One region of the Paenibacillus sp. GP183 genome, then DNA from elsewhere that is predicted to be linked to it. Evidence: riboswitches for the same ligand, from Rfam matches in the RefSeq annotation. Region 1 holds a riboswitch; each other region holds the start of a gene.
The links. A riboswitch is a leader RNA that binds a small molecule or an ion and turns the genes downstream of it on or off. The one in region 1 is predicted to bind cyclic di-GMP.

Region 1 (10,131 bases):
AAATGTAAAGAGTCCTAAGTCAGAGGTAAGACTCAACAAGAAAAGACCCAGCTAGCTGCGCTAGTGTTTAATACTTCTTCAATATTTATGTGAAAAATAGGACAACAAAGCCCCCGTGGAATCAATAACTACATCATATAACCTTCCGTCTCGGGAAAAGAAAAGCTGCAAAATCTCAGTTGCAAAAGCAACTAAGATCGCAAAAATCAGCGCGTTTTTACGGTTTTCAAAACTGCCAAGAGCCAGTGCGCATAAAATTGCGAACAACGTAAAATGACCGGCTTTATAGAGGTACCAGTTGGATGAAAAGAGATACATATCATCCATTCTAAGAAGTTCAACAAAATGGGGATGTGGATCCAATCGGAAATATATCTCTAGATGGTGAATCAGCGCACTTTGGTCCAGTGTACACGTGCATATGAAAATAACCATGCACCAGAGCAGGGTCAGTAATTTCATAGATGATCTCCTTAACCCTACTCCATTATTTATTGATATAATTGAACCAACAAGCGGATTCAGTTAAAGATTGAAATCCACTAAATTTTCAAAATTTTATTTATCATATCATAAAAGCGCTTTAAATAAAATTATTCAGAATATTGTATCGGGTCTATTTAAAAACTTTGGGAATATCATATAAATAATTCATTTTCGATCGTAGTGTTTTCAAAGGAGTGGGGATGGTCAATCTGGGGAAATCGAGAGATTTGGGCTTTCAAAAAGGTTGCTTGTGGGGTATTGGCCTTTCCATTCCTCTTTGGTTTTTATTGATATACGTACTTTATAAAATTTTTTTCTAAAATTAATGCCAAAGCCTCTATATCTTTAATTAAAATTGGTATATATTAGAGTATATCGTCGAATCATACGATACTAGCAAAATCACTGAAAAGTGATCCGCGCAAAACTAAAGGGGCCTAATCGGTTTAAGCCGAAAAGCTAGCCAGTTGCCGAATATGAGGAGGAATGTTTATGTGGTGGTTTATTTTAGGTTGTTTTACAGGGTCGTTGGTTTCATTGCTTTTCATAAGTGTGGCTGTGGTATCAAAGAAAGCTGATTTAGCCATCGAAAGTCAAGTCTGAATGTGATAAAAGAGCATCCAAGCGGATGCTTTTTTAATTTTTATTAGCTTCTTGGATTTAGCAAATGGTATAATTACAGATGTAATTTTGTCGAATCATTGTATGGATGAAAAGTTCGTAGGAGGATTTTTTTCTAAATGACAAAGAAGATTGTAGTTACTATAAGTATTGTATTTCTGTTAGGTGTCGGATTATGGTATGTAAAAAATATAGTTAACGATAAAATTTATTCGAAGTTATCAGAATTGATTGTATCTCCAGAAGTTCAGAAAGAAATTGAAGCCGCAGCGAACTCTGAAACTGCAGCGAAAATTTTGCAAGATCCATCTTTAACTGTTCCTACAGACGTTCAAAATCTTACGAAGAACCTTCAACAGCAAACGGGGAGTGCTGATCCCAAGCAAGAGAAAGAAGCATCGCCTAACAGTAGTGATACATCTGCAGAAGGAACGTCATCCGTACAAAATAAACAAAAATCGGAAGTTGCAACTGCACCTATTACTGCACCCTTGCCTAACACCACTACACCGGTGATAAAAAATCGTTCCGAAGCTGTTCAATATGCGTTAAAAAAGTTTTCTGCTCAAGAAATTACTCACTATAGTTCACTGTATAAGGACCGTAATAATTTGACTCCAGAACAGAAACAGCAAATCAAAGCGGAAGTTTTATCAAGATTTACTCCTATAGAGCTCAAAGCATTACTAGCGGCGGCCAATCATTAGTTATAAAAGTTTAATATTCTTCATCGTCTTGGAGAGTGGATTATTATTACAAAAAAATATGAAAAAGACCAACCAGTAAACTCTGGATGACCTGAAGCAAGATCAACTCCAAAAAAGCATTATTTATTTTTTGAAATCATAAGCTCTAAAAGCAATGAAGAACAGTCTAGAAACTATTTTTTTAGATAACAAGATTGATGATGTTATCCATTTTGCCAGGTACAAAGCAGTCGGTGAATTAGTGCTGATTCCACTTAGTTATTATCATAATACATCACCGAAATTTCCCAACAGGTGCCTTTATCTTTTGCAAAAGAAGTTCGTTTCAAATAATCAGACCTCGCCCCGAGCCGATCGGGGCTATTTCTATTTAAATGGTCCGTAAATTTCGGGGAAATATGCGCATATATTTAGACAACAGACTTTTTAGGTGGTGATGGCATTGCGCATGCTTCGAATCATTTTTTATTTTGTGCTTCTGTTCATTCTTATCAAAATAACATACGATGCCCTGTATAGCCTTGCGTTGCTTATGGGATTTGATTCCTTGCCGAATAATCGTAACAGAATATTGGCAAGGGCACACGCGGAGTTATGGGCAATCAAATACACCACACTATTAGTTGTTGGTTTGATTGGATGTTTTTTCTTGGCGAATAAGAAGTAATCAGGAAATTCTGATTTAACATCTTAAATGAAAAGAAAAACATCATAGTACTCCCCATTTCGGATCACCATTTCTTAATACTGTTAGAAAAAAAGACGTTATAACATCTTGGAATCGTCTGTGCTTTTAAATTACTGAGTGTGGGCTCGAATTTACTAGCTTCGAACGAAATTGTGGTGTCGAAGTAGGCATCCAAAATGAGACGAATGACTTTAGGATGTTCTTTTTACAATATTTATTGTTAAGAATCGGTGTTAATCGACATATATAGGTATAAATACCCTGCTTGATATGCTATTATATATTTACACAATAACATATACAATTACCGATATTGCAGGTAACAAATCTACTACAGTAAGTACGGTTAGTGTAATAGAGCCAAAAGAAAATGAAGATGGGTCATAAAGGAAAAGATTCAAGTAAAAAAGGTAAATAAAATAATAATTTGCATTGTAAAAAAACTTCACGCAGTTGATGCGTGGAGTTTTTTTTGGAAGCGGAAATTGAACACTGAGAACAAACAGGCGTTTTAAACTCATTCGTCCAATCTCAATCAATCCTAGATTAACAAACAGTAGCTTTAATCTGTCGAATTGTGGTATTCTATGGAAAGTAGCGTCCAAAATGCGACATAAGATGGTGAATACAATTGAGAAAAATGAAATGGAAAAAATGGTTGATCTGGTCAGGTGTTTCTGTCGTTTTTTTAGTGATATTGAGTTTTGTAGGAATGAATATGGCGGTAACTTACTCGCTTAAAGTTATAGAATCTTCTTCAATTGAATCTTCACTTCCAACACCTAAAGAAACAACCCAATCAGATAGAATAATTGGCAATTTGAATCAATAAGGAAGTGAAAAAAATGATTCGCAGCTGGGCGTGATAAATGAAGTAAATAAACAGACTTTAAGCTCCACTCCAAATTTATCACCTGCTCCATCTGGCAGCACAGTTGCTCCATCCCCTAGCTCATCTCTCGCCTCTCCTTCTCCAATACCAAAAGGGCAGAGCTTCACCTATCAAGCAGAGGTTATTAAGGATATAGCAAAGGTAGTAGAAGACTCCATTACACTGAGAGAGAAGGTTGCCGTTACCTCAGTACTTTTGAATAAACTAAGTGCTTCGGATATGCAATTGTTTATACAGATGGCTAGTAAGGGCATGTCGATAGATGAAAAAAAGCTGCCAAAAAAGTCATTCTTGGGAAGCTTACCGAGAATGAATATAATCAATTGATTTAAATAGCTGCTAAATATGGTTTAATCGAAGGTATGCACTACAAGGAAAGTTTGAAAGAAAAATAATGTTGAATCTCTTACAAAAGGGCAAAGGTGAAATGAATGAAAAGTAAGATGAAAGTGATTTTGATCTTATTGTTAACAATGCTTATGAGTATGGCTTCGACAGCAGTGGCTGCGCAAAGTCCTACTTCAGTGGATGTCTACTTTGTGCCGGTGCATTTTACGTTCGACGGGAAGGAATATGCTCCTCCTGAGGGGCAGCGCAGCTTTATATATGAAGGCAGCAGCTATGTTCCTTTACGATTCGTTTCTTACTCCTTAGGTAAGTCGGTTCAATGGAATAGTGATACATATACCGTTACCATCGAAGAGCCAAGCAGTTCCGAATTGATTAGCATTAGTGAATATAAGTTGAACACAGAAGTTAAAAGCCAAGCCATTGGTAATGTAGATAAATCCAACTTAAAGCCAACATCCTTGAATGTATACAGGGAGAAGGTCGCGTATGTATTCGATGGCCAAGCCAAACAACCAACTGATCAACAGCCAGGCTTCATCATTGACGGCAGTCTTTACGTGCCTATCCGATTCTTATCAGAATCAGTTGGCAAGAAGATTGATTGGAACCCTGAGACTTATACCGTAGCCGCTGTAGTGAAGGAGGAAGTGAAGCCCCTTCCGAAAGAAACCAAGGATCCCAAAACAGAGGGTGCCCCTGCAGGTGGAGGCGTCGGTGGAGCTGCTCCTGGGGGGAGTGTAGGTGGCGGTGGCGGCGGAGTTGCTGGCGGTGGATCAAGTGTCAAACTGACAAATGAATCGATCACAGCATCGGCTGAAAGCCGGCTTCGTGCTTTGGAGAGCAGTTGCAGGAGTGACCTCAATGCGCTGGCTAGTCAATATCTAAGAACGAAAAATGCAGATTTAATCGTTCAGGGTAAAGCCAAGCTCAGCGCGTGTGATGCAAGTTTTCAAAACATCATTTCAGATGTTACTAGTCAATTAACTACAAATGGATATAGCACAGATATCATTCAATCTTATAAAGATGCCTATGCAAAAGCAAAGGATGACGCAATTGCCGAGCTTTTGAGACCCCGTCCTTGATCTGTTCGATTTCTCAAAATCCCGGGTACTAACGAAGATGTAAATGGCGACAGTGTAAGTAAGTTATTGCAACTTTCTTCTAGCATCCGATGATGGGATGCTTTTTTGGTTCTGGTGCAAAAATGAAATCGTGTGGTAACATAGATAAAAACCATGTGGATGTAAAGGAAACATATAGATGAATTCAGCGTCAAATTTATTCAAATGGAAACATTTTAATGCGGAAATTATTTTACTAACGGTAAGATGGTATCTTCAATATCGTTTAAGTTATCGGGATTTGGTAGAAATGATGTCTGAACGTGGCATTTCGATTTCTCATACAACGATCATGAGATGGGTACATCAATAAGCCCCTGAAATAGCAAACAGAGTTCGACCCCTTCTTAAACATTTGAATGACTCATGGCTTTGTGACGAAACCTATATCAAAGTAAAAGGTCAATGGACTTATCTTTATCGTGCTGTGGATTCAAAAGGTAAAACCATTGATTTTATGTTAAGTGAGAAGCGGGATAGGAAAGCCGTACAACGGTTTTTTCGGAAAGCTCTAGCCTTGGATCATGTTCAAATTCCAAGAGTGATTACCGTAGATAAGAACCCAGCCTACCCGGTTGCAATCGAGAATCTGAAGAAGAATGATAAACTACCTCAGGAAACGCAGATCAGACAGACAAAGTATCTCAATAACATCATAGAACAGGACCATCGATTCATTAAGAAACGAACGAACCCGATGCTTGGGTTTAAATCATTTCGAACTGCAAAGCAAACAATAACAGGAATTGAAACGATACATATGATCAAAAAGGGGCAAGTCGAATGTAATCATTCGTCGCCCCTTTTTGTCGTTCAACTCATCCATCAGTTGTTCGGTTTGATCACATAAAAAATAGTTTGACCTAACAGATCGTCTGGACTTTTTTAATTCTTGCAACAGAACCATTTGATATACTGATAAAAATTAAAGAAGTAGTAAAGACATAAATCAGCGTTTAGAATATAATGAATTTATAAATACCCTTAATCACTATTTAATTTTGGACTTCGAAGGCAGGGATTAAATCTATGATAATTCTTATGGAATATATTTCGGTTAATATTTTGATTTTGTTGGTTGCTGTTCTATTATGGATAAATGACGGTCAATTCTCTTTATTAGATTTTTGTATCGTCTTTCTATTGGCAATTTCTGGAGTAATTTTTATTCGAATGAGATTTAAAGGTATCCGTATTAAAAAATATTGAATATAGTAATGATGCACCTCCCTTATTGTGTGTTAATCGATAAGATAGAGGTGCATTTTTCGCCATTAACATTTTATTTGGGAACTCATCTTAATGAATTATCAAAATGAATCTTTTATAAAAAACATAAGATAGTGAGGATTATAATTGATGATTGATAAAATTAGATTAAATGATAAGGAAATCACACAATGAAAAAAACGATATTTAGATCAATTATTATTTTTTTTGCATTAGTCCTAATGCTGCAATCTTTTATAGCTGCAAGCGAATTTAATTTAGGAAACCATCCTGTAATGGGTATAGTTATTGGTTCGCTTGTAGTCATAGCAACACTAACGTTACCAAAAATACATTTAATGAGAAAATATTTAAACAATTCAACAGAAAACAATAATAAATAAAATGGAAAAGGTGACAAAATGGAAATTGAAACAACTGAGGATTTAAAGGATTATAGTGCTCGTGTTAACCAATTAGTGGATGAATTCGAGAGCCACATCCATGCACATTTAAATGAAGAATACATGAAGTCAACAAAATGGTCTGATAAATTCGCAGACAAAATTGCTGAATTTGGTGGAAGTTGGAAGTTTATTAACATCTTTTTTATTGTCTTAATACTTTGGATTGTTTTAAACTCCCTATCTTTCACCAAAGTATTCCATTTTGATGAGTCACCATTTATCTTATTAAACTTAGTGCTATCATTTCTTGCAGGTTTCCAAGCACCTATTATTATGATGAGTCAAAACAGACAGTCGGTAAGAGATAAGAAAGAAGCTATTATTGACTTTGCGATCAATTATAAAGCTGAGCAGGAAATTGATGATATGCAAGGACATTTGCATCGGTTGGAAGATAACTTTGCTGAGTTTAGAAATGAAGTTAAGGGGGAATTGGCGGAAATTAAAAAGCTTTTACAAGGTAAATAAAGATATTATTTTATATTGGGAAGGTTGTACACTAGCCATGCAATGGTTGATATTAGTTGTAATTCTAATTGCTGCAGTAATTTTCTTGACCTATAAAATAATAATAAAGATTAGGGATAAAGTCGAAGCAAAAAAAATCATTCAATTGTCGCTTTATGGTAAGACATCTAAAGTAAACAAGCATTTGTGTTCATTTTGCCGAAAAAAGGTCAAGCGGCTTTCTTTTTATTCAGATGAGCATGGCATGGTCGTTGGAGTTTGTGATAAGTGTAAACCCCAAGCAGAACGGAGAGCTTTAATGAGGTTATGATTCTAAGTGGAAAGTAAGCGAGATATATTCACTATTTCCCTGAAAATTAGAATATTCGCATTTACATAAAAATTGATCGAACAACAAATCCCATTGCCTAACGACATGAAATCGAAATAATTCATTCTTCGATTACTCTTTAGTAATCCTATTATTAATCGAAAAAATGGATTAAATAACCCTTTTCCCCTATAATTTTAAAAATTTCAATGTTCTGAAGCAGAGCTACTTTTCCTTTAATCTTTAATATTACTTTCCCCATATTCAACGCTTTTAAGAGCATCCAATAAGTATATGTAATGTTCAATTTCACTTTTACTTTTGGTTTTATCTTGAACGGCGTCGGATAAGTAAGCTTTAACATCTGTGAGTCAACAATTTGGAAATATGCTTTCCCAAAATCAAGAATTTTGATTTTTTCTTTAGTATTAGAAGCGGTAGGAATCTTAGCTTTGATGTTGATATTTAAAACTGAATCCGCTTAAATTTGATTCTAGAAAGCACTCTTCAACTTTGTAGGTTTGAATATTGCGCATAAGGTTACTCCTTGAATTTTAACTGTCGACTTAGCGAATAGTCTAACTGCTATTCATCTTCATTCTTCTCCTATTTTATGATAAGATTATTACAAAAACATTAATGTAACATTTAAAAAATTGAATGGAGGTATACCGACCTAAAAGACACGCCAATCCCTATGAACAGTGCTGCCCATTTTGGCTGTATGATTAAGCGAATTAAGTCCTAGAAATAGAGCTTTTTCTATTATTACAAGTGAATCGTGTATCAGTGGTGATGAAAGACGGATTTTATGAGCTTCTTAGGTTTGAAAAAGTCAATAAAATCAAGTTGTTCAATTGTGATATTAGAAGGCTATATTATTCAGTTGACATTTACATTAACTTTACTTTCAACAGTTATTCTAATTGTTACAATAGAAATACTCTTAGGAAATGTCTAAGGTGAAATTTATAATAACGAAAGAGGAATCGAGAAATGAGTATTTTTCAAACGATTATTTTTGCTATTATTCAAGGGATCACAGAGTTGTTTCCTATCAGCAGCGTTGCTCATGGAGTTATTACACCATTTGTATTTCACTGGCAATTGGATGATCAGTTTCTAAAGGAGCATTTTCTTCCATACGTGGTGATGCTTCACTTGGGTACTGCTGTGGCACTCCTCATTTTTTTTCGCAAAGAGTGGATCGGGATTATCCGTTCTATATTCCAACAAAAACAAATGCATGCAAGAAAAACGCTGATACTTATTGTTATTGCGACTATCCCAGCCGCTTTGATCGGCTTGGTACTTGAGAAACCGTTGCGTCATATTTTCAGTAATGTTACCTTAACGTCTATCTTCTTGATCGTAAATGGATTCATTCTTTATTTTGGAGAAAAGCGTAAAGAGCGGGGTACTAAAGAGATTCATGAATTAAAGATGAGTCAAGCATTGATTGTGGGACTTTTCCAATCGTTAGCACTCATTCCTGGGTTTTCGAGGTCAGGGGCGAGTATGACAGCAGGATTCTGGATGGGTCTTAAGCATGAAGCGTCAGCACGTTTCTCTATGCTATTGGCAACTCCGATTATTTTAGGGGCCAGCATAGTCGAATTACCTAAATTGCGTCATTCCAACATCAGTGGATTGCTTCAGATCTCCTTGATGGGTGGTATTTTATCAGGCATTTTTGCATTTATTAGTGTATGGATACTAATGAGATGGTTCAAAAAACATGAAATCAATGCAATGCGTCCTTTTGCATATTACTGCTGGGGTATTGGATTGATTATTTTGATTGCTTCTTTGTTTTAAATCAATACTAATTTAAATTGATATATTAATTACTGAGAATAAATCACAATGTTACTAACAATCTATTGTGGTTTTCACTATGTGTTCACTCGCTCCTATACTATCTTGGAGAACATTGGTATGATACTGTAAGCAGAAAAGTGATTCACTTTTAGCTTTTCAATACCATTCTTTTTTCTATAAGAAAAAATGGCATTCCATAGAGAATGGATTGAAAGTGATTGAAGTGTGGTGAGAAGTTAAACAATAGCATTTGCCCTAATACTGATAAGAGGTGATTGAATGGGAGAGAATTTTGGAATAGAAAATCCATTGGAAAAAGTGGAAGAAGAAATTAAAGAGTTAGAAGAACATGAAAGAAAACATAATATTGAGGAAAAAGACCGCAATAGATTTAACAGCATTATCGCAGTAACCATAAGCATTTATGCAGTTCTTACTGCTTACGTTGGTTTAAAGGAAAGTCAAATAACAACAGATACATTATTAGAAATGGATAATGCAGTATTGCTACAATCACAAGCCTCTGATCAATGGGCATATTATCAAGCCAAAAGTATTAAAGGTGAGATTTACAAAAGCCAATCGAAATCTCTTTCTTCAACTGGGAATCAACAATCGAAGGAGATACAAAATGAATTTGATGCTAATTCCAAGCGCTACGATACTGAGAAAAAAGATATTGAGCAAAAGGCAAATGAACTTGAAAAATTGAGGGAAGAAAAAATAAAGGAAACGTCAGCACTTGTTCATAAGCATCATAGTACAGGTATAGCACTAACATTCCTGCAAATTTCTATCGTACTTGCTTCGGTTTCAAGTTTGTTACGAAAAAAGATATTGTGGTACGCAAGCATCGGCACTTCAGTAATAGGGTTGCTATATTTCATTTCAACGTATTTGCATTAAATTTGTTATGAACTATAAATTGCATGGCTTCAATCGTGTAATCAAGTTATATGACGCAAAGGAACACATTCTATAGCCGAT
Region 2 (10,131 bases), on a different contig from region 1:
CTAGGAAGGAGGAACCTTTTTTCAGTTTGTCTTGGAGACTTCCTGCAGCACTCATTGGTTCATCTAGAATTAAATGAAGCGTCTGCCCAATGTAATCGTAATCGACTGGGTTATTGACTGGATTTATGTTTTGTTTCACCTTTAGGTCAATAGATTGAACATTACGATCCGAAATTTGGATATCTGTAATTGTACCCAGTACACGCTGGAGTCGGCTCACCTGTTCCCAATCCCTAGGAGGAGAAGAATGATTTGGGGGTGCTTCTCCTGTTTTGGGCAGTTCAAGTTCAGCTACTGGTTCCTGAATGGCAACGGGTTGGGAGCTTTCGGGTGGCGATTGAACTTCCGCTTTTGGTTGCTCCGTACATGCCGATAACATCACGGTTATGAAAATTGCGGTAAATAGATTCACGCTTTTCTTTAAATTATCCTTTTTTCTTGGATTATTCTCGGATAATCTTGAACCAGAACTTCTCCTTCTTTCGAGAACGCTTTTAAGTAGCTTCAATTTGTCCTGTCTCCTTCCAGTATGTTTTAACTACTCAATTTGACGTTCAACGCTCAAATAAGTTCCATCATTTTACAGCTCTTGTATATTCAACTTAAATGTCTGTTAGCTTAGAAGGCTGCCGACCTATTGCAGTCGGCAGCCTTCTTCTGATGTTTATTGAGCTATAGTATCCGGTTAGCTTAACAAAGCTATTGATTGCAAAAATGCTTCTATACGTTGGTTGGTATCATGATAAGGCTTGTTCTCATGTAATCCGTAGTTGAAAAAGCCATGCTCCATACCCTCATACGTTAACGCGGTATTGAATTGTTGGTTAGTCAATCGTTGGTAACCTTTCTTCTTTGAAAAACCTCTTGATTAATATATGAATACCTAAAACTGTATATTTTTTTGTAAAAATAACCATTTATATAGCTTTTAGTGCTATAATAAATTTTGTTGGTTTTTGACCGTTGGTTATTCCCAATTTAGTTTTTAAAATGATCTTGGAGTGTAAGCTTATGGGTAAATGGGATAGTATCCCTTGTTTGAAAGACATTCATATCCAACCAGGCCATACCGTTGACGAGAATGAATCATTGGGCGACTTTATGGATAAGATCAGAACTCAAAAGTCTTCTAATCGTACATATATTGTCATGAGGGACACTAAACCAGTCGGAATTATTCGTAGTATAGATATGTTCCGTTTACTAGGGACTCTGTATGGTGTCGCATTAAACTATAAAAAGCGATTAAACGAAGTTATGTATTCAAATATTCTAACTGTCGATTGGAATATGAAAATCGATGAAGTATCAAGAAAAGCAACTGTAAGAATTTATGAAGACATTTACGATGACATTATAGTCACTCGTGATCAGGATTTCATTGGAGTTATACCAGTTTATGAATTGCTGACCTTTATGACTGAATTTAAGCTTAGGGAAGCTGTTCAACAAAACCCATTGACAGGACTTCCAGGAAATGAACGAATTCATGATTACATAACAATTAAAATTGAACAGAAAGAAGCCATTTCAGTTATTTATACTGATATTGATCATTTTAAGGCATACAATGATGTGTACGGCTTTAAATACGGTGATGATGTTATTAGATGGGTGGGTAGATTACTTACTTCGACTGAGTTTAAAGAACTCTCTTTCGTTGGACATATTGGTGGTGATGATTTTGTCACCTGTCTTCCCACTAGCTCTGCTGAGGACTATTGTGAGCAGGTAATTAAATTGTTTGAAATCGAAAAGCGGAATTATTATTCATTGGAAGATAATTCAAAAAATAATATTGAATCATTAGATAGGGATCATGTAATCAAGAAATTTCCATTAATAAGTTTATCAATGGCGATATTAAATATATCCTCTGAACAAATTACGGACCTTTCTGAGCTGTCTTTAAAAGCCGCTAGAGTTAAAAAACAAGCAAAGCAAATAAATGGTAGCAATTATGTCAACATCTAAGTATCGTTTTTAATAATAGTGATTGCTACATTGACAGGCAAAGTATGCATCAGATTTTAACGAAATTAGAACTGTTGATCGCGTGCCCAATTCTAGGATAAATAAACCAAAGGCGGTAGTTCCCGAGCTAGACATCGACATTTTTTTGATTTACCCAATTTATCAAAAAAGCGGCCCGGGAATGCACAACCCTGCCGCCTTTCTTTCATGTTTTTAAATCCCCCATCTTTTTAATTTTCATTTTCCGGGATGGGTGCACTTACTGCTGCTTCCAATTGTGCTTGATTCATTTTAAATTGCTCAACCACTTCATCCCAAGGTGTCTTCTCAATTAATTTAATAAACACGGCCGTCAGCTCCGTATCAAATTGACTGCCAGCTCCCTCATTAATGCGTCTCAACGTTTCCTCCAGTGAAAGTCCTTTTCGATATGGGCGATCTGATATCATAGCGTCAAAAGCGTCTGTTATAGTTAGTATTTTTGCAATCAACGGTATCTCGTTCTCCTTTAAACCATCTGGATAGCCATTTCCATCGATTCTCTCATGATGAGAACGAATAGCCGGTAACAATTCCGAAAAAATGTTTGCGTCTTTTAAAATCTGGTAACCAATAACCGGATGCAATTTAATTTTTTCATATTCTTCCGCACTCAATGTTCCTTCTTTTCTTAAAATATCATCCTCAATGCCAATCTTCCCAATATCATGAAGAATCCCGCCGAAATAGACATTATCGATCTCCATCTTTGTTAATTTTAGCTCGGTTGCAATTCGTTTACCCCAATAGGCTACCCGCCAGGAATGTCCACTTGTGTATGGATCTCTTGCATCAATTACTGAAGCCATAGCGGTAATAAGAGACATATTTAATTGTTTCTCTTGTTCAACCTTATACTCCAATTTTAACAAGGAAGCATGATATTGTTTGAAAACTCGACTAATTAGAGCAAAGACAAACAACATTGGGATTAACCCGTATAGTGCAAGAGATTCATAAAGCCTGACACTGATTAGACCTAATGCTAATACCAAGAAATAAATCATAGGGCCGGTTTTCATCATGTTGACGAAAATACTTTTAAATGACTTGTTGTAGATCACACTCAGCACTGTTGCACACATGGTTATATTCGATATCCAATATATTCCAATAAGGAGCAAATCAGAAAACTCAGATCGGATTGGGACAGTCTTCAAGTAAGCAGCCACAACAGCGACAATAGTAATAAACACAAATTTTTGCCCAGCATTATTTAAGGCAGTCGCAAGTTTGCTAGAATATAAGAATGCAATAAGTATGACTTCAATTAATGATGACCATATAGCTACAGGCTGGCCATATAATAAAATTGCTGAAAAATTAACTGCCGATGTCAGTGTCAAAACAAAATTTTTTGAAAAAATTGAAATAAATGACGCTACAATACTCAACAATGAATAAACGACCAAAATGGGCCATAATGATCTTTGTTCATAATAGGGAATACAAGTTGCGACAATAATAACTGCCAGGCAAGGGAATGTCATTAGTACGACTTTTCTCAAAAGTTCCTTAAGATTGTTTGTCAGTAACATTCAATTTCCCCTCGTGTAGTCCTTTTAGTGATATGGGTTTATTCATCATCCGCTGAATTAGCAAAAAGACGCCAAACGCAACAAAAATATCTCCAATACTTATAACCCTCGGAACCGGGTACGGTACATAGATGATATCCGATAGAAACGACAAACGGGTAGTATTATCTATAATCGCATGCTTCCAGTCATCTCCATTTAAAAGAGCAGTCACATCAAAAGGAGTTTTCTTCGCTTGCTCGAGATCAATCGGCATCCTGCCAAGATTAACCCAAATCGTGATTGCATTTAACATCCAGCCAATCATGATTACGCGTACATCTTCCCACATCCTATTTTTGTACAAAAAGACGATAGCCGATAAATAAGCAACCGACACAATCACTTTGCCTATCCCGTGAGGTAAAAAGATGGAACACACCTGCAGAATGACGCTGATCAGCAAAAATACTAATTTATGAAATTTAGGGATTTCCTTTATTCTGCCTCCGCGTAAAAACGCGACGACAAAAGACAAAATAATGATATCGAGCAGCATCTCTTTCCCCCTTAAAATTTGAAGGAACACTACTAATAAAAACTTAGTAGTGTTCCTTCCGTCGAGGCTACTTACACAACATTAAAATCTGCTGCAGTTGCTACTACGATAGCAACCACGATAAGAAATGCAATAAAAAGCGATTTCAATTTCATTTCCTTGCCCTCCTTTGAGTAGGAGGGAGGGTGGTTTCGCTACTTGCTCCGCGTAAGCCAAGCGACCAATTAAGGCTTACACTTCATCGCTCCTCCCTATAAATAGAGAGGAAGTCGGGTTCGCTACTTGCTCCGTGTAAACCAAGCGACCAAATTACGGTTTACAGTTCATCGCTTCTTCCCTGATTGCAAAAAATCAGAAAAGTCGGGTTCGCCACTAGCTCCATGTAGATAAGGCGACCAGTTACCTCTACATTTCACAGCTCTTTTCTAAGAAAAGATTACCATTTAGCAACGAAATTGGTCAAGTTAAATTTATGAAAAAATTGGTTATCATTCGGAAAAATCACAGAACAATTACTCCAATGGAAATAGTCTTGAGTAGAGTATTTACCTAGACGAAAGTTTGAATCTATACTCCAAATTCCTGCCCGTTACTTCAATGAGGCTGCCGGGTATATAACCTTGGCAACCTCATCATGAATTATAGAATCATCTAACTGTTATTGTCCTCATATCCCCATCTTTCCAGAAGCCAGCTATATTCTAATATTTCCTCCTTAGTTAGTCGGCCCAATTTCATTTTTGCAAGGAGAACGAGTTCTTGGCGACCTGTGTACTCAAAGTCCTTGTAGATCTCCTGGTTCTTTTTATGGAATAGGTGGATACGCTCAGTAAGTTCGAAATATGGCAATTCCCCTTGTTTCCATTCTATGAAAGATTGATATAATGGCTCCAAGGCTTGTTCAGTTACCAATTTATGATACTCATCAAGAAGTTCACGTTCTTGCTGTTTTTTGAGTTTCGAATTATACTTGCTCTCCATATTGTCAACCTCTTTATTCTGTTTTTACCTCTCGTTTTCCGTAGTTGAGCCGGCGGTTCAATCTGTAATTCTAAGGTGTCTTTTAAGTTCCATAAAAGGAGTAATAAGAAATAATTATTCTGTTCCTTTTTTGCCAAACCCATCACCGAATTTAAGTGAATGAAGTTGTCCATTAGAAGCCCAATTTTCTCTATCGTATTCATCAAAAATGACCGTAACCCATTCCTCTTTCACATTTAAAGTTTTAACTGCTTCATTGGTAATCGCTTCAACGAATTGTTGTTTTTGCTCGATAGTTCTACCCTTAGCCATCTTTACTGTGATAACAGGCAATTTAAGCCACTCCTTATAATTCTATTCTTCTTATAAAGTACGATAGTAAATTATATATCCCTTTAATTATCAAGTCCCTTATTCAATAATCCTGCCCGATAGTTGTGCAAGCTGTCGATGATGCCTGCAGCCTGTTCGCCATGGTGCTATCGTTCTCCGTTAGCGGAATGACCAGGCAGCCGTAAGTTGCTTTTCTTAAAACTTCCGATTGTAATATTGTTTGGTGAAAATCCTTGTGAGAAGGATCACAATCAGCGCTGCAAACAGCGTGATCGAAATCGTAACGTTAAAGAAGCCGAATACGATCGCCGTCAAAGAGATGGAAAACAACGTCACGTACAAACTCAAAGAATTCGCCTTTTGCATGACAAGCTTCTTCCGTTCGTCATGCTCTTCGATGTATAGCGTCTTTAGTAACGATTCGTTTCGCAGCGCGGTCCGCAACTTTTTCCCTACCAATAAAATCATGATCTGCATGCCGATAAAAATCCCGAATTGCAGTCCGTGCACGAGATCGCCCGCGTCGCTTTCGACCTCATACCTGTTTAGAGCCGTCAAAATGACGATCAGAGAAAACACGCCGTTTACACCGTTTAGCCATCTTAATCTCCGCGTTACGACCGTTCGAAACTCCGTCATGACCCATCAACCTCCACATCACTGAAATCAAACACATCTTCAATCGTTAAGTGAAAATATTTCGCGATTTTATAAGCCAGCACGAGCGAGGCAACATACTTCTCGTTCTCGAGCGACGTTATCGTCTGACGCGTCACGCCGACCGCGAGTGCAAGCTCCTCTTGACTGATCTTGTGCTTTTTACGCAACTCTTGAATCCTCGTCTTCATGGCTTGATCCGCGATCCTCTCGCCTACATGTTTAGTTTGCTTTGCATTTATAGTATAGTATACTTTGCATTTAATGTAAAGCTGACTTTGCAAAAATCGTCTGTACAAGACATTGTGAAGAAAGAAAAAGGAGCTGCCGCGGCAGCTCCTCAATTCTCATACTGGAGCATCATTTTTTATTTGAAGCATGTTAAGCTTACTTCCCTCGTATCATACATTGTTTGAAATTTGGGTTATCTTATTCCATTTAGTTAGATTTTTGTGCTTACGTTTTCGTGCAAACCTGCCAGTTAGCTTAATCAAAGGGATTTTGTCCAGTCAAAAAAACCATGGATCTAATCCGTGGGTAATCTACTCTCATTATAATGCGTCAGTCTACGACAAGCTTCAAAACGTAACTTCATTTATTGACACCAACGATGTACGAAATGAAGGCAACATATCCCAGCACGATGATTACAATATAGATCCAGGACAACCTTAGCCAATTTCCCTTGGTTTTTTTATCGTAATCTGGATTCCCCTCTTTGTTCTTTTTCGAATTGGCGACCATCAATGTGGATATCACCCCAATTAACATGATCGTCGCAAACACAATATAAAATCCATATAACCCCATGTTGCTCACCTCTCTAAACTCGTTTATTCCAAAATTATATCATGCACCATCCGGTTGAAAGGTCCTAAATATTTTAAACTCTGTGAACAAATTTATTTTGTGATAACTAGTGTGAAGTCATCCATAAATCATTTTGTCTGGTGCCTATACAGGTGAGAACGAAGAAGATCACACTGTCTTAAACGACTTCGATTTCGGACTGGAGCGAATTCTGGACGGCATTGAGTACTACTTAAACTCCAAATCGCCCAAGCAGGAGCAGTAAAAAGCCGCCTGTTTCTCCATTGCGGAATGCAGGCGGATAATAGGTACAAAAAGGAAGTTTGAAAAATAAGGTTGCCGATCGTTGTGACTCAGCAGCCTTTCAGCTTTATTATTCAGCTATCGTACTCGTTAAGCGGAATAAAATAGCATGAATATTTTGCTATTATACGAAGAATGTTTCCGGATACCTTAACTCACCTTGTAAGCTGTTTGTGTTTCCTTGGGTTAATTCATACACCATAAAGACTTCGTCAGATACATTAAATTGTTTTAGTTCGAATCCATATTTTCTCGCTGGTTTAAATCCGAACTTGGGATAATAAGTTGGATGTCCTATCAAAAATACAAAATCATAACCTAATTCTGTGCATCTTTTTAACCCCTCTTGAATTAATATACTACCTATTCCTTTCTTCTGATTACTTGGTAATACTGCAACAGGAGCAAGTACTATAACATCATGATTTTTTTCTCCGTCAATAACCTCAGCTTTACTAAATAAAGCATGACCAACTATGTGATTATTTTCTTCTGCTACAAGGGACAACTCTGGGATGAATTGTTTAGATAATCTAATTCTTTCAATCAATCTTGATTCATCTTCTCTGTTCTTAAAAGCCAGGTAATTTAACTGAAATACTTCATCATAATCACTAATTCTTTCTGTCCTAATTTCCATTGGATATTCACTCCATCCTTTACGTTAATCACTTAATGATTTTACCAGATAGAAAGCTCATCATTTTGGAAAGTTTCTGTATTATTAATACTCTCCTGCCCATTTGTTCAATGAAAAAAAACAGACCGTGGTGGCGGTCTGCCTCAATCAACTATCGTACCGAGGGAGTTTAGAGAAGTGCGAGTTCAAATGCATTTTCAAGTTTATTACGACTGCACTGACACTATCGGCGAAAAATCCCTCTCGGCTGTCACTATTACCGTTTTATCTCCAGTTGGGCGTTACACAATTTCACCCGAACTCTCGAAAAAATGTGATACAGAAAAACCTAAAAATCACCGATATAAAGATAACGGAACAACGGAAAAGGACTGGGTGGTTTTAGTGGAAACGATTCTAATTATTGAAGATCAAGAAGATATCAATCTAATGTTGGCAGAAGCATTGATCAATGCCGGTTATAACGTGAAAACATCCTATACCGGCACCGATGGAATAAAGGAAATCAAAGATAACTCCTATGATTTGATACTGCTTGATATTATGCTTCCCTACAAAAGCGGGGATGAAATACTTAAAGAGACACGAGAGTTTTCTGATACCCCTGTAATAATCATCTCCGCAAAGGATATGGTTGGCACGAAGATTGATCTTTTGAAGCTGGGGGCGGACGATTATATCACCAAACCCTTTGATTTAGGGGAAGTTGTGGCACGTGTAGAATCCAATCTGCGGCGTGCGCATAAGCAAATACAAGAAAACAAAGTTTTTCGATATAAAGATTTGGCATTGGACGACAATACCAAGCGCGTTACTATAGACGAGACTGAGATTGATCTGACTGCAAAGGAATTTCTGATACTGGAGTTGCTGCTAAAGCATGGAGGTAAGGTTTTTACAAAATCAAACCTTTATGAATCGGTTTGGAAAGATGAATACCTCGGTGATGATAATGCAGTTAAGACTCATATCAGCAATCTGCGCAACAAGCTCAAGAAAGCAAATCCGAATGAAGAATATATCGAAACGGTATGGGGCTTGGGTTATCGCCTATACAAAGAATTATCTGTTTCCTGACTATTTCTTTGCTACCCTTAACCTTTTCTAAACCAATGGAAATTACACTAAAGTCAGAAAGGGCAGGTGAGCAAAATGAAACAATATGTGGTGAAAACAAACAGCCTTACGAAAAGCTACCGAGGCTCTTTTGCGCTGCGTGATGTGTCGATTACGTTGGAATCCGGTAAAATATACGGTTTAATCGGGCAGAACGGCGCAGGAAAAACAACGCTGATGCGCATTCTGGCCGGGCTTTCATTTCCCACGGAGGGCAGCATCGAGCTTTTCGGTCATCGCGGCGAGCGTGCTTTGCAGGGTGAGAGGAAACGGCTGGGCTGCATCATCGAGAATCCCGGATTTGTTCCCCATATGAGTGCGAAAGAAAATCTCAAGCTTCACAGAATTATGCGTGGTGTCCCAAACAAAGATATTGAGGAAGAACTGTTGGAACTGGTCGGACTTGCCGACACAGGAATTAAGAAAGCAAAAAACTTTTCGCTTGGCATGAAGCAGCGTTTAGGTATTGCGCTCGCTCTGCTTGGCAACCCTGAATTGCTGATTTTGGACGAGCCAATCAATGGACTCGACCCGTTGGGCGTCGTAGAAATTCGTCAACTGCTGAAGAAGCTGTGCGAACAACGGCAAATGACCATACTAATTTCAAGCCATAATTTGCCGGAGCTATATCAGACCGTAACGAATTATATCATCATCCATAAAGGCGAGATCAGGCAAACCCTCACCCTTGAGCAGCTTGAAGAAAATTGCAAGCATCACATCTATATCAGCTGCAACCAGCCGGAAAAATTAACGAGCGTATTGGAGATGCAGCTGGACACCTCCAATTTTAAGGTCATGCCGGATAAGACCGTTAAACTATATGATTATTTGGATGGAAAGGATTTAGTGGCAAAGGCTCTCTATGAAAATGGGATTGTCGTTACGAAATTTTCTATCGAGGGAGATACGCTTGAAAACTACTTTATTTCTGTAATAGGTGGTGATCAAGATGTTTAATTTGGTTCAGGCGGATTTATTTAAATTGCGCAAATCAAAAGCAATGATGATTCTATTGGGAATCACAACGATTAGTGCGGTAGCCATGGCAGTTATGGCATATCTGATCCCACAGGGTAAGGTTGAAGCCAGCATGACAGGAATCGGGTTCATGTTCTCTGATATAAACATCATCAGCATTCTCGGCGGTGTTACCGCAGCCCTATTAATTTGTGGTGATTTCGATAATAAAACAACCCATA
Region 3 (10,131 bases), 1.1 Mb from region 1:
TGGCATCATTTTTACGCTTGCTTCCCTTTTATTTGGAGAAGTGCTCAGTGGATGGGCAGATTCGCTAGCGGGACATCCGATTGCCTTTTTGCAGCCTGTCGTCTGGGTAGGAGGATTGACCACCTTTGGCGGATTGGGAATCTTGCTTCTGCATTATTCACCGCTAAGTGCAGCGATTGATTTGCTGTTGGCGGCATTTGCAGCCATCCTGCTTTCCATGCTGATTTGGCTTTTTTATGTCAAACCGATGAGTCGGAGTGAAATCTCCAGCGGTTTTTCGATGAGAGAGCTTGCAGGCCATATTGGCGAAGTGACCGTGGCGATTCCTCGAATTGGTTATGGTGAAGTGATAATCAAAGCTGGACCGGGCTTTACTAATCAAGTAGCTGCCGGATTTCAGGGAGCCGCCATTGATGCAGGATCGAGAGTAGTTGTGGTTGAAGTCAAAGACGACGTGCTATTTGTTTCGTTATTCGATGAAAAGATCAATGATGATGGACAGAAAGGGGATTAGTAATTTGACGAATTTGGATGCATTGTTGATACCGGGAAGTATTGTAGGGGTTATTTTACTGCTGGGGATTGCGTTTTGGGCTCGTTATAAAACGGTCGGACCCGATGAGGCGATGATCGTGACAGGATCATTTCTGGGAAGCAAATATGTAGCCGATGACGAAATGGGCCGTAAAATCAAAATCGTAAGAGGCGGGGGAGCTTTCATCCTGCCGATTTTTCAAAAAGCCGAATTCCTATCGCTGCTTTCCCACAAGCTTGATGTTTCGACCCCTGAAGTGTATACGGAGCAAGGTGTGCCCGTTATGGCGGATGGTGTAGCCATTATCAAAATTGGCGGATCGGTCGAGGATGTAGCAACTGCTGCGGAACAATACATGGGGAAACCTATCGAGATGCTCAAAAGTGAAGCACAGGAAGTACTGGAAGGTCACCTGCGAGCCATTTTAGGCTCGATGACTGTTGAAGAAGTTTACCGCAACCGGGATAAGTTTGCCCAGGAAGTACAGGGCGTTGCCGCGCGGGATTTGAAAAAAATGGGGCTTCAGATTGTATCCTTCACGATCAAGGATTTGCGCGATAAGCAAGGCTATCTGGACGCTTTAGGAAAGCCGCGGATCGCTGCCGTCAAGAGAGATGCGGAAATCGCCGAAGCCGATGCCGTGCGTGATGCCAGAGTGCAAAAGGCAAAAGCAGCAGAAGAAGGGCAAAAGGCGGAGCTGCTGCGAGATACCAATATTGCCGAAGCGGAAAAGTCAAAGGAGCTCAAGGTGGCTTCCTTCAAAATGGAGCAGGATACGGCCAAAGCGGAGGCCGATCAAGCGTATCACATTCAAGAGGCTCGCTCCAAGCAAAGCGTGGTGGAGGAGCAGATGAAGGTCGAGCTTGTGCGCAAAGAACGCGAGATTGATCTCGAAGGGAAGGAAATCCTCCGCCGCGAGAAGCAGTATGACGCCGAGGTGAAGAAAAAAGCTGACGCCGACCGCTATTCCGTGGAGCAAGCTGCGGAAGCGGAGAAGGCTCGCAAGTTTCTGGAAGCCGATGCCCTGCAATACCGGATCGAGGCGGAAGCCAAGGCTAATGCCGAGCAGAAGCGGCTTGACGGTATGGCTGCTGCCGATGCCGAGAGAGCCAAAGGTACTGCAGAGGCTGAGGTCATCAGGCTGCGCGGTCTTGCCGAAGCGGAAGCCAAGCAGAAGCTGGCTGAAGCTTTTGAAGCCTTCGGAGAAGCGGCTGTGCTCGATATAATTGTGAAAATGCTGCCTGAGCTTGCTGGTAAAATAGCCGGGCCGATCAGCGCGATTGACAAGATTACCGTAGTAGACACTGGTCACGGTGAAGGTGCTACCCGAGTCAGCAATTATGTAACATCCCTCATGGCAACAGCACCTGAAATGCTGAAGAGTGTCTCAGGCATCGATGTGGAAGGCATCATCAAGAATCTTACAAAACGCACAGCGAGCATTGGAGCTGCAATCCCTTCAGTATCTCCGGCGAACGCACCATCTCCCGTATTTACACCCGTGCCGGATATGGAAAAACCATGAAAGGGATAAGGGACAGCACAATAGGTAATGCAATTGCAAATTCCAGAATTTTGCGAGGTTTTTTAGCATATTTGATCAAGCGGATCTGTTAGAATTGGCGGGTAGGACTCAGTTTAATTAGGGAACCGTGGAGTGAGCCCCCGCGCAGCTTCAATTAGCCATCCGGATGCAAAAAGTACATCCCAAAACGGCACTTTGCTGATTTGTGAGATGCTCAGATGCAGAACCTGCATCTTGTTTCCAGCAAATAGATAGAAACTGGCGAAACTGGCTGAGCCATATGTAGGTTATACATCTGGTTCTGCCGGAAGTGGGCTATTCACTAAAAAAAGATGTATGAAATACATCTGGTCTCACGCTGTCCCTCCATCATCTCACAATGACAAACGGGGACAGCCGCTTTTTTTTTCGAAGGTCATTCCGCTTCAGGATCGCGAATCCATCTTTGCAGATATCCTTGGTCATACAGGGCTTTTAGCAAAATAATCAGTATGGGGGACAGAATCACGCCTGCTACCCCGAAGAGCGATAAGGAGATAATCATAAAGGATAGTGTTGTAAAAGCAGAGACACCCAATGAATCACCTGTGATTTTTGGCTCCATGATTTGACGGACCAGAATAACTACAAGCAAGACGGCAGTAAGCCAAATAGCTAAAGTGGTATTACCTACAATGAACAGATAGACAATCCATGGAATGAATAATGTTGCGACACCCAGAAGCGGCAAGATATCGAAGAATGCTGCCAGCAATGAGATCGAAAATGCGTTCTTAACATTGAGGATAAGCAGTGCGATGAAAATGACGATAAAGGTAAGTGAGATCAGCTTCAACTGAGCTTTTATGTAAGAAACGATACCTTTGAGTACATTCTCTTTGAGAAAAAAGTACACATGCTTGAAGGTACGGGGCGTTTTGTCAGCGGCGAGCTTTTTCCAGGCTTCAATCTCGATGCTTAGAAAATAAGCAAGAATGATCCCGACGGCAAAATTGAAGATAAATGTGGAGAATGAAGTTAAGCCGCCGACCAAACCGGACAGAAATCCAGTGATAAAACCAGATGCTTTTGAGGCGAAATTGGCAGCAGAGCCAGTTGCATTATTTAACAGTTCAGGGGGTATCAAATTTTGCAGTTGTCCTTGAATAACCGAAAACCGTTCCATCAATTGCTCCTGAAACAATGTCTGGGAACTGTATTTTCTAATTATATCGACTAAATTCAAGATCTGGTTGGTAAATATAATACCTGCACCGACCAGTGCTCCCAAGATCACGATGATGAACAAGAAGGTGGAAATGGCCGAGGCCAGCGATTTCCGCATCCCTCTGCGATTCAGAAAACGGGCCAACGGCTCAATCATGAAAAAAATAATGACAGCTAGAAAGATCGGTGTCGCGATCCTGTACAGGTAGCTGAAGAGAAGCATGAAAAGATAAACAGTCAGAATAATCAGCGCGATATCAAAAGCTGTTCTCCAATATTTTCTGTAAAAAGAAATCACTTTCTTCCCTCCAGCGACGATTATTGTTCGGTCAATATCCGCGGTCCTTCGCTCGTGATGGCAATAGTGTGTTCATATTGAGCGGACAGGCTCCCGTCAAATGTACGAGCCGTCCACCCATCCAGATCGACCTTGGAAAAATATTGGCCGACATTGAGCATCGGCTCTATCGTGAACACCATGCCTTCCTTAAGGCGCACACCTCTGCCAGCCGGCCCATAATGAGGCACTTGAGGCTCTTCATGCATATCCATGCCAATGCCATGACCGACAAAATCTCGGACAACAGAGAATCCCTCCGCTTCCGCGTAAGTTTGAATGGCATTGGACACGTCCCCAAGTCTGTTGCCAATGACTGCTTTTTCTATACCTTTATAGAGGGATTCCTTCGTAACCTTGAGCAGTTTTTGAGCTTCACTCGAGATATTCCCCACTCCGTAGGTCCATGCAGAATCTGCCAGCCAGTCACCCAATCTGACGACCATGTCAATCGTGACAATATCCCCATCGTTTAAAGGGTTTTTACTTGGAAACCCGTGGCAAATCACGTCATTGATCGAGGCGCAGGTTGCATATTGATAGCCTTTGTATCCCTTTTGTTCCGGAATAGCGCCATGTTTGGCCAAAAAGCCTTCAACAAATTGATCAATTTCCCAAGAGGTGATACCAGGCCTAATCATCCTGGCAATTTCTTTGTGGCATGCGGCAAGTATTTGTCCGGCTTTGCCCATTTTATCTATTTCTTCTTTTGACTTGATGGTAATCATAGGATGTACACTCCTTAGCTTCTTGTGAGCGGCAAAGCCATTTCAGTCCATTATGTCCACTTGGCGGACCATAATTTCATTTCTTTTAATATTTGATGCAAATCCTGACCTTTTGGTGTAAGTTTATATTCTACAGTAACTGGGACTGTCGCGTAAGCGGTCCTTTCCAGAACGCCTTGTTCCTCCAGGTGGCGAAGTGTATCCGTCAATGATTTGGGGCTGATTCCATTGATTTGCCGCTGCAGCTCGCCAAACCTGCGTGTCCCGCAGAACAATTCGCGCAGAACGAGAAATGACCATTTGCCGCCGATCACCTCCAGTGTTCTTTCCACGGAGCATTCTATGATTTGAGGTTCTTTCGGAATGTGATTGCTGCTTAAAGAAGTCGTTTTTACGGTTTTGAGAGTCGTCATATGAAACCTTCCTTTCCTAATATAATTACTTTCCTGTAGGTAAGTTAATTTCATTGTCGCATAAAGGAGAAAAAATTTCGCTACTTTCCATACTAAAGAAGAAGCTGTAAAATGGCAATAGAAGGCGAAAAGTTGATTTCAAAGCCCGCTTTCTTTACAATAATAATTAAAAAAAGTTTCAGGAGATGCTATATGAACGTCAAAATTACACGCAATGCTGCAAAAGTCTTACAACTGGAGCTCGACAAAGAAGAAAATAAGGGTCTTATGGTTCGTGTGCAAGTTACACATAAACATGGGGACCACGCCCATTATGGTCTTGGCCTTGATGATAAAAAGGATGATGATGTCGTTGTCAGCACGGATAAAGGCATCGATGTTGTACTTGATAAAAATGAACCTCTGCTTGACGGGATTCGGATCGATTATTTTTATGTCCCCGAGGAAGGCTTCATGATTACGAATCCGGCCAAGGGGAACACCGGGGACCATTAATGGCTAACGATATTCGTATATGCGACAAATGCAAGCATATGAAAGTCAAGTCAACCTTGACCAAGCTTGGTCGCATTGCACCGGATGCCGAAGTCAAGGTCGGATGCAAATCCTATTGCGGACCCTGCTCGCGATTTGCTTTTATTTTTATCAACGGACGTTATATCACGGCTCCCACCGAAGATGAAGCTTTGGAAAAGGCGCAAAAATACGTCAAATAAATGATTTTGACTAATAAGGAACAGCCTCTGCGTATTCTTGCGCAGAGGCTATTCCTTATTGAGTGGATTAGACGCCAAGTCACGCAAAGCTTGATCTATGGTAGGATATTTGAACTCGAAGCCATGCTTCAGCAGAACATGTGAAAGTACCTTTTGACCATCAAGCAGAAGGGTAGATAACTCGCCGAACATCAGCTTGAGCATGAAAGCAGGCAATGGCAACCAATGAGGGCGATGCCAAGCTGCAGCAATCGCTCTGCCGAATGCCTCATTCGTCACCGGATTCGGTGCTGTCGCATTAACTGGGCCGCTAATTTGCTCGGTTTGGATACAAGTATCAATCAATCGAACCATATCATCGATATGAATCCATGAAATCCATTGATGGCCGCTGCCGATTTTACCGCCGATGCCCAGCTTGTAAGGAAGCAGCATTTTGGGGAACGCGCCGCCATCTTTGCCGATGACCAGGCCAATACGGATTTTTACCACACGAGCATCCTTGATTTGGTCGGCTGCTTGCTCCCATTTTTCGACTACACCGGACAAGAAATCAACAATGCGATGAGGGCTTCGTTCATCGTAGGTATCCTCCAAGGATGTACCGTATATGGACATGCCGGAGGCGTTGATAACCACCTTTGGCTTATCATCAAGCTCGTTGATAAATTTCTCAATATAGCTTGCTGATTTCAAACGCGAATCCAGAATTCGATGCTTGGCCGCATCCGTCCATCGCTGATTTATCGATTCACCAGCCAAGTTAATGATAGCATCGATGCCTGAATGGGCAGCAGGATCTGCCAGCAATTGATTCCAGGTCACGTGAGAAATCCCTTTTTGAAGCGAAGGAGAAGAAGACCGGGAAATAATCAGAACTTCATGTCCGTTTTTCAGGAAAAAAGGAATCAAGTGGCTGCCGACAAAGCCTGTTCCGCCTGTAATCGCAATTTTCATAAGCTTCCCCCTTAGAGTTTTGCTTTAGCAAAACTTGCGTCGTAAGCATCCTAAGAGTTTTGCTTTAGCAATACTTGCATCGTAAGCATCTCCTTTCTTTCATTATAGTTGTATGAAGAAATATATGCCATCCTATTGGAGGATACTCCGGTATCCCTTATAATGGAAATACATAGCAAGGAAAGCCAAATTTCCGGGAGGTTATACATGCCAGCATTTTTTATTGGCGCCATCGTCTTCATCATCGTCATCTTCTTTGTGAGTTACAGTTCGCGAAGCAATCAAGGGACAACCAAACGTGTCCGTTATGATGCAAGTCAATTGCCCCAGGGATTGGGTTTACTTGATTCAATTCCACTGACGGAAGCTGTCAAACGACTCGAAGCCGCTTTTACTGCGGATTTTGTTGAAAGACTGGAATATAGGGTAATGACGAAGCATGGGAATATGTCGGAAGATGAATTTCATTGTAAGCTTTTTGAGCTCAAAAGATATTTCTTGATGAACTTGATTTTGAAAAGTACTCCGATGTTCAGTGAAGAGGTCGATGATATTTGGCACGAAATGCTGATGTTCACCAGGGAGTATCAAAATTTCGGCGAAGCCTTTATGGGCAGCCAAATACATCATGCTCCTGAACGCGACCCCAAACAAATGCCGGGTGACGTGCGTGGTTCGACTGGGTCTATGCGCATTTGTTTATATTCACTCCTTACAGTCAGGCGATTTGGAATGGATTCTTCCGCTATCCGCTGGAAGCAGAGAGATTGAATGTGCTTCAGCAGGGGAATGAACAGGAAATTTCAAGTCTCTGGTTTGATACGGAAACCGCCAATCGATATGTAGAGGTAAAAGAGACGAACCAGATTCTAATCAATCAAGCCATAGATGAAGCAAGGCATGCTGCGGGAAGCTCGAGCTATGCGCAAACAAATTGGTCAAGGAACAATGGAACCATGGATTTGACCTATTTGGCGGGAGCAATGATGTTTTTCTCCATGGTGGATAATTCGAATTATCAGAACAACATGAATGACGTTCTTCCGATTGACGACAGTCAGATGCGAGCAAACAGCGGCGGAAGCGGGTGCTCTGCCTCAGGCTGCGGGAGCTCCGTTTCATCGGATCAGGGCGGAGGCGGCGATTCCGGAGGCGGGTCCAGCTGTTCATCGGGTTCTAGCTGCGGCGGCGGCAGCAGCGGGTGTGGAAGCAGCAGTTAAGTCATTTCTCAAGGGGAAAATCCAGATAGAAAGGCATTTTTTGTAAAGATAGTTCTTATTACCTATATTCTTGCATGAAAAATAGTGCGATTGGATTATGTTTCCTTTTATATAAATCGCTTATATTTTAAGTAATAACAGCAGGATACGACATTTTTCGTTAAATCTCGATAATGGCAAAACTGGCGAAAGCCAGCGACGCAAAGCTAAAGGGGCTCCGTTCTCCATCTGGAACGTGCTTGCCAGCTGCCGAAGGATAGGGTTATATATACAGGACACCCCTCCCGACGGAATCACGGATGGGGTTTTATTTATTTTTTGGGACAGGAGGAAATAACAGTTGGAAGTTGAATGGAAACAAAATGAGGAAGAAGTGCTTACATCGATCAACGGAAACCGAGTGGCCAGTTTAATCCCCAGCTCGGAAGGGCCTAAATTGCTCATCGATACGGAAGAGTACTCCCTCAAGGAAGCTTGCTGGGATGTGGAAATGTTTCACGGAAGAAACAGCAGCATGTTGATCTTTTACTGGAAGGGCGAAGTCAAGCTTTCGGTGAAATTTGCACCACTTTCCAATCTATTTGATTTACACAGCATGGGCACAAACGCATCAGTGCCAAGCGAGAAGAACAAAAGCTTTGGGTGGTCTCAAGTAGAAGCATTTTTGTTGAAGCTTTATCAATGTTTAACCTTTAAATCAAGAACAGCTCAAGCCAACTAGGTTGGCAGCTGTTCTTTTTTTTGTTTGTTGAATTTTATATCAAATCGTTGTCACTTCCTGAAAGATCAAGGTATAATGATAGAAAAATAGTGCTAATGGACTATCAGGAGGGTTAATGGCGATGAGATTGATTACAAGGTCGGATTTTGACGGATTGGTATGTGCGATGCTTTTCAAAAAAATGAATATGATTGATGAGATGAAGTTTGTGCATCCGAAGGATATGCAGGACGGTGAGATCGAGGTTGGTGAAAATGATATCTTGGCCAACGTTCCTTATGTACCGGGCTGCGGCTTATGGTTTGATCACCATTCCAGCGAGCGGCAGCGGATGGATGCAAACGTGACCTTCAAGGGCGAGAATCGTATCGCTCCAAGCGCTGCTCGAGTGGTGTATGATTATTACGGGGGACGCGATAAATTCGGCAGCGAGCTCGATGATATTATGGAAGGTGTAGACAAAGCGGATTCCGCACAGTTCAGCAAGGAAGACATATTAGAGCCTCAAGGTTGGGATTTGCTTTCGTTCCTCATGGATGCACGTACTGGTTTAGGGCGTTATCGCGATTATAGGGTTAGCAACTATCAGCTTATGGAAAGCTTGGTCGATCACGTGGCTTCCAAGAATGTAGCTGAAATTATGGCGCTTCCCGATGTCAAGGAGCGTGTGGATCGTTACATAGAACTTGATGCCTTATACCAGAAAATGCTGCGCACCTACACGCGCACTGAAGGTAATGTTATTGTAACGGATCTGAGAGGGGTAGAAAATATTTATCCAGGCAACCGCTTCATGGTCTATGCCTTATATCCAGACCAAAATATTTCGATCTGGATAGTCGATGGACGCAATAAACAAAACTGCGTGTTCGCTTGCGGACACAGCATCATTAACCGCACCTCGAAGACCAACATTGGCGCTTTGATGCTGCAAAACGGCGGAGGCGGGCATCATGCTGCCGGTACCTGCCAGGTAGACTACGATAAAGCGGACACAGTGCTCAGCACACTCGTTGCTTCAATGAGAAGTGACGGTTAGAGTGAAATAAAGATTGCAAAGCAAATAAGCATAGTTTGGAGCCGCATCCGCTGACGTTATGTTCCGGGTGTGGCTTTTTTGTTAGACTATATAGAGAAAGAGCAGCGAAAAGGGAGGAAGTGTATTGATGCTTAATGGTTTCCATCATGCAGCAATTATATGTTCAAACTATCAACGTTCCAAACACTTCTATGTAGAATTATTGGGTCTGAAAATACTGAATGAAACCTATCGAAGCGAAAGAGATTCATTCAAATTGGATTTGCTGGTGGGAGAACGGGAACAGATTGAACTGTTCTCTTTTCCTAATCCGCCATCGCGGGTCAACCAACCCGAAGCACAGGGACTCAGGCATCTGGCCTTCTGTGTATCCAATATGGAGGAAGCCGTACATGATTTGGAGGCAAAAGGTATCAGCGTGGAACCCGTGCGTATTGATCCGATTACCAGAGGAAAGTTTACCTTTTTTGCAGATCCGGACGGGCTGCCGCTTGAATTGGTAGAAGTATAAGCCACATGCAAGGGGATGGGGATGGTAATAATATAAGCCGGCTCGGTTGCACCTGCACGTTTATCCCGGAAGGATGAAAAACATTGAAAAACATCCTTGCCTAAGAGAAAAAGGATAGAATTGATCCTGTAAAGATGTTTTTCATCGCTACAGAGGTTGCAGAGAGTCAATGATGGGCAAGACTCTGTCTGGGAAGAATGTTTTTCATTCTTTCCAGAGCTCA

Region 2: linked by a shared signal. The riboswitch ahead of BLV33_RS28060 (DUF5317 domain-containing protein) and the one ahead of BLV33_RS14370 (hypothetical protein) in region 1 are both predicted to bind cyclic di-GMP.
Region 3: linked by a shared signal. The riboswitch ahead of BLV33_RS09145 (hypothetical protein) and the one ahead of BLV33_RS14370 (hypothetical protein) in region 1 are both predicted to bind cyclic di-GMP.

What each region holds. Positions count from the first base shown of each region.
Region 1 is NZ_FNSW01000001.1:2,919,839-2,929,969, reverse strand. Features, by position in the region: gene BLV33_RS14375 (VanZ family protein) at 79-462, opposite strand; cyclic di-GMP riboswitch class I at 872-961, shown strand; gene BLV33_RS14370 (hypothetical protein) at 1,227-1,814, shown strand; partial or broken gene BLV33_RS30085 (UDP-glucose 4-epimerase) at 1,972-2,085, shown strand; gene BLV33_RS28830 (hypothetical protein) at 3,134-3,334, shown strand; gene BLV33_RS29680 (copper amine oxidase N-terminal domain-containing protein) at 3,826-4,830, shown strand; partial or broken gene BLV33_RS14350 (IS6 family transposase) at 5,009-5,719, shown strand; gene BLV33_RS14340 (hypothetical protein) at 6,270-6,482, shown strand; gene BLV33_RS14335 (DUF1003 domain-containing protein) at 6,501-7,013, shown strand; gene BLV33_RS14320 (undecaprenyl-diphosphate phosphatase) at 8,320-9,141, shown strand; gene BLV33_RS14315 (DUF4337 domain-containing protein) at 9,424-10,050, shown strand.
Region 2 is NZ_FNSW01000002.1:281,514-291,644, reverse strand. Features, by position in the region: gene BLV33_RS28075 (hypothetical protein) at 1-508, opposite strand, end outside; gene BLV33_RS28070 (GGDEF domain-containing protein) at 1,012-1,974, shown strand; gene BLV33_RS28065 (HD-GYP domain-containing protein) at 2,205-3,551, opposite strand; gene BLV33_RS28060 (DUF5317 domain-containing protein) at 3,529-4,089, opposite strand; cyclic di-GMP riboswitch class II at 4,264-4,346, opposite strand; cyclic di-GMP riboswitch class II at 4,348-4,432, opposite strand; gene BLV33_RS28055 (hypothetical protein) at 4,741-5,070, opposite strand; gene BLV33_RS28050 (tautomerase family protein) at 5,185-5,403, opposite strand; gene BLV33_RS28045 (hypothetical protein) at 5,599-6,042, opposite strand; gene BLV33_RS28040 (helix-turn-helix transcriptional regulator) at 6,039-6,251, opposite strand; gene BLV33_RS28035 (hypothetical protein) at 6,652-6,870, opposite strand; gene BLV33_RS28030 (GNAT family N-acetyltransferase) at 7,298-7,813, opposite strand; gene BLV33_RS28025 (response regulator transcription factor) at 7,991-8,890, shown strand; gene BLV33_RS28020 (ABC transporter ATP-binding protein) at 8,966-9,889, shown strand; gene BLV33_RS28015 (ABC transporter permease) at 9,882-10,131, shown strand, end outside.
Region 3 is NZ_FNSW01000001.1:1,835,842-1,845,972, reverse strand. Features, by position in the region: gene BLV33_RS09195 (NfeD family membrane protein) at 1-514, shown strand, start outside; gene BLV33_RS09190 (flotillin family protein) at 495-2,060, shown strand; gene BLV33_RS09185 (AI-2E family transporter) at 2,476-3,564, opposite strand; gene map (type I methionyl aminopeptidase) at 3,585-4,331, opposite strand; gene BLV33_RS09175 (winged helix-turn-helix transcriptional regulator) at 4,382-4,744, opposite strand; gene BLV33_RS09170 (heme biosynthesis protein HemY) at 4,937-5,239, shown strand; gene BLV33_RS09165 (YuzB family protein) at 5,239-5,460, shown strand; gene BLV33_RS09160 (TIGR01777 family oxidoreductase) at 5,509-6,417, opposite strand; gene BLV33_RS09155 (glycine-rich domain-containing protein) at 6,625-7,188, shown strand; gene BLV33_RS09150 (hypothetical protein) at 7,185-7,637, shown strand; cyclic di-GMP riboswitch class I at 7,803-7,891, shown strand; gene BLV33_RS09145 (hypothetical protein) at 7,978-8,358, shown strand; gene BLV33_RS09140 (exopolyphosphatase) at 8,480-9,397, shown strand; gene BLV33_RS09135 (SMU1112c/YaeR family gloxylase I-like metalloprotein) at 9,525-9,908, shown strand.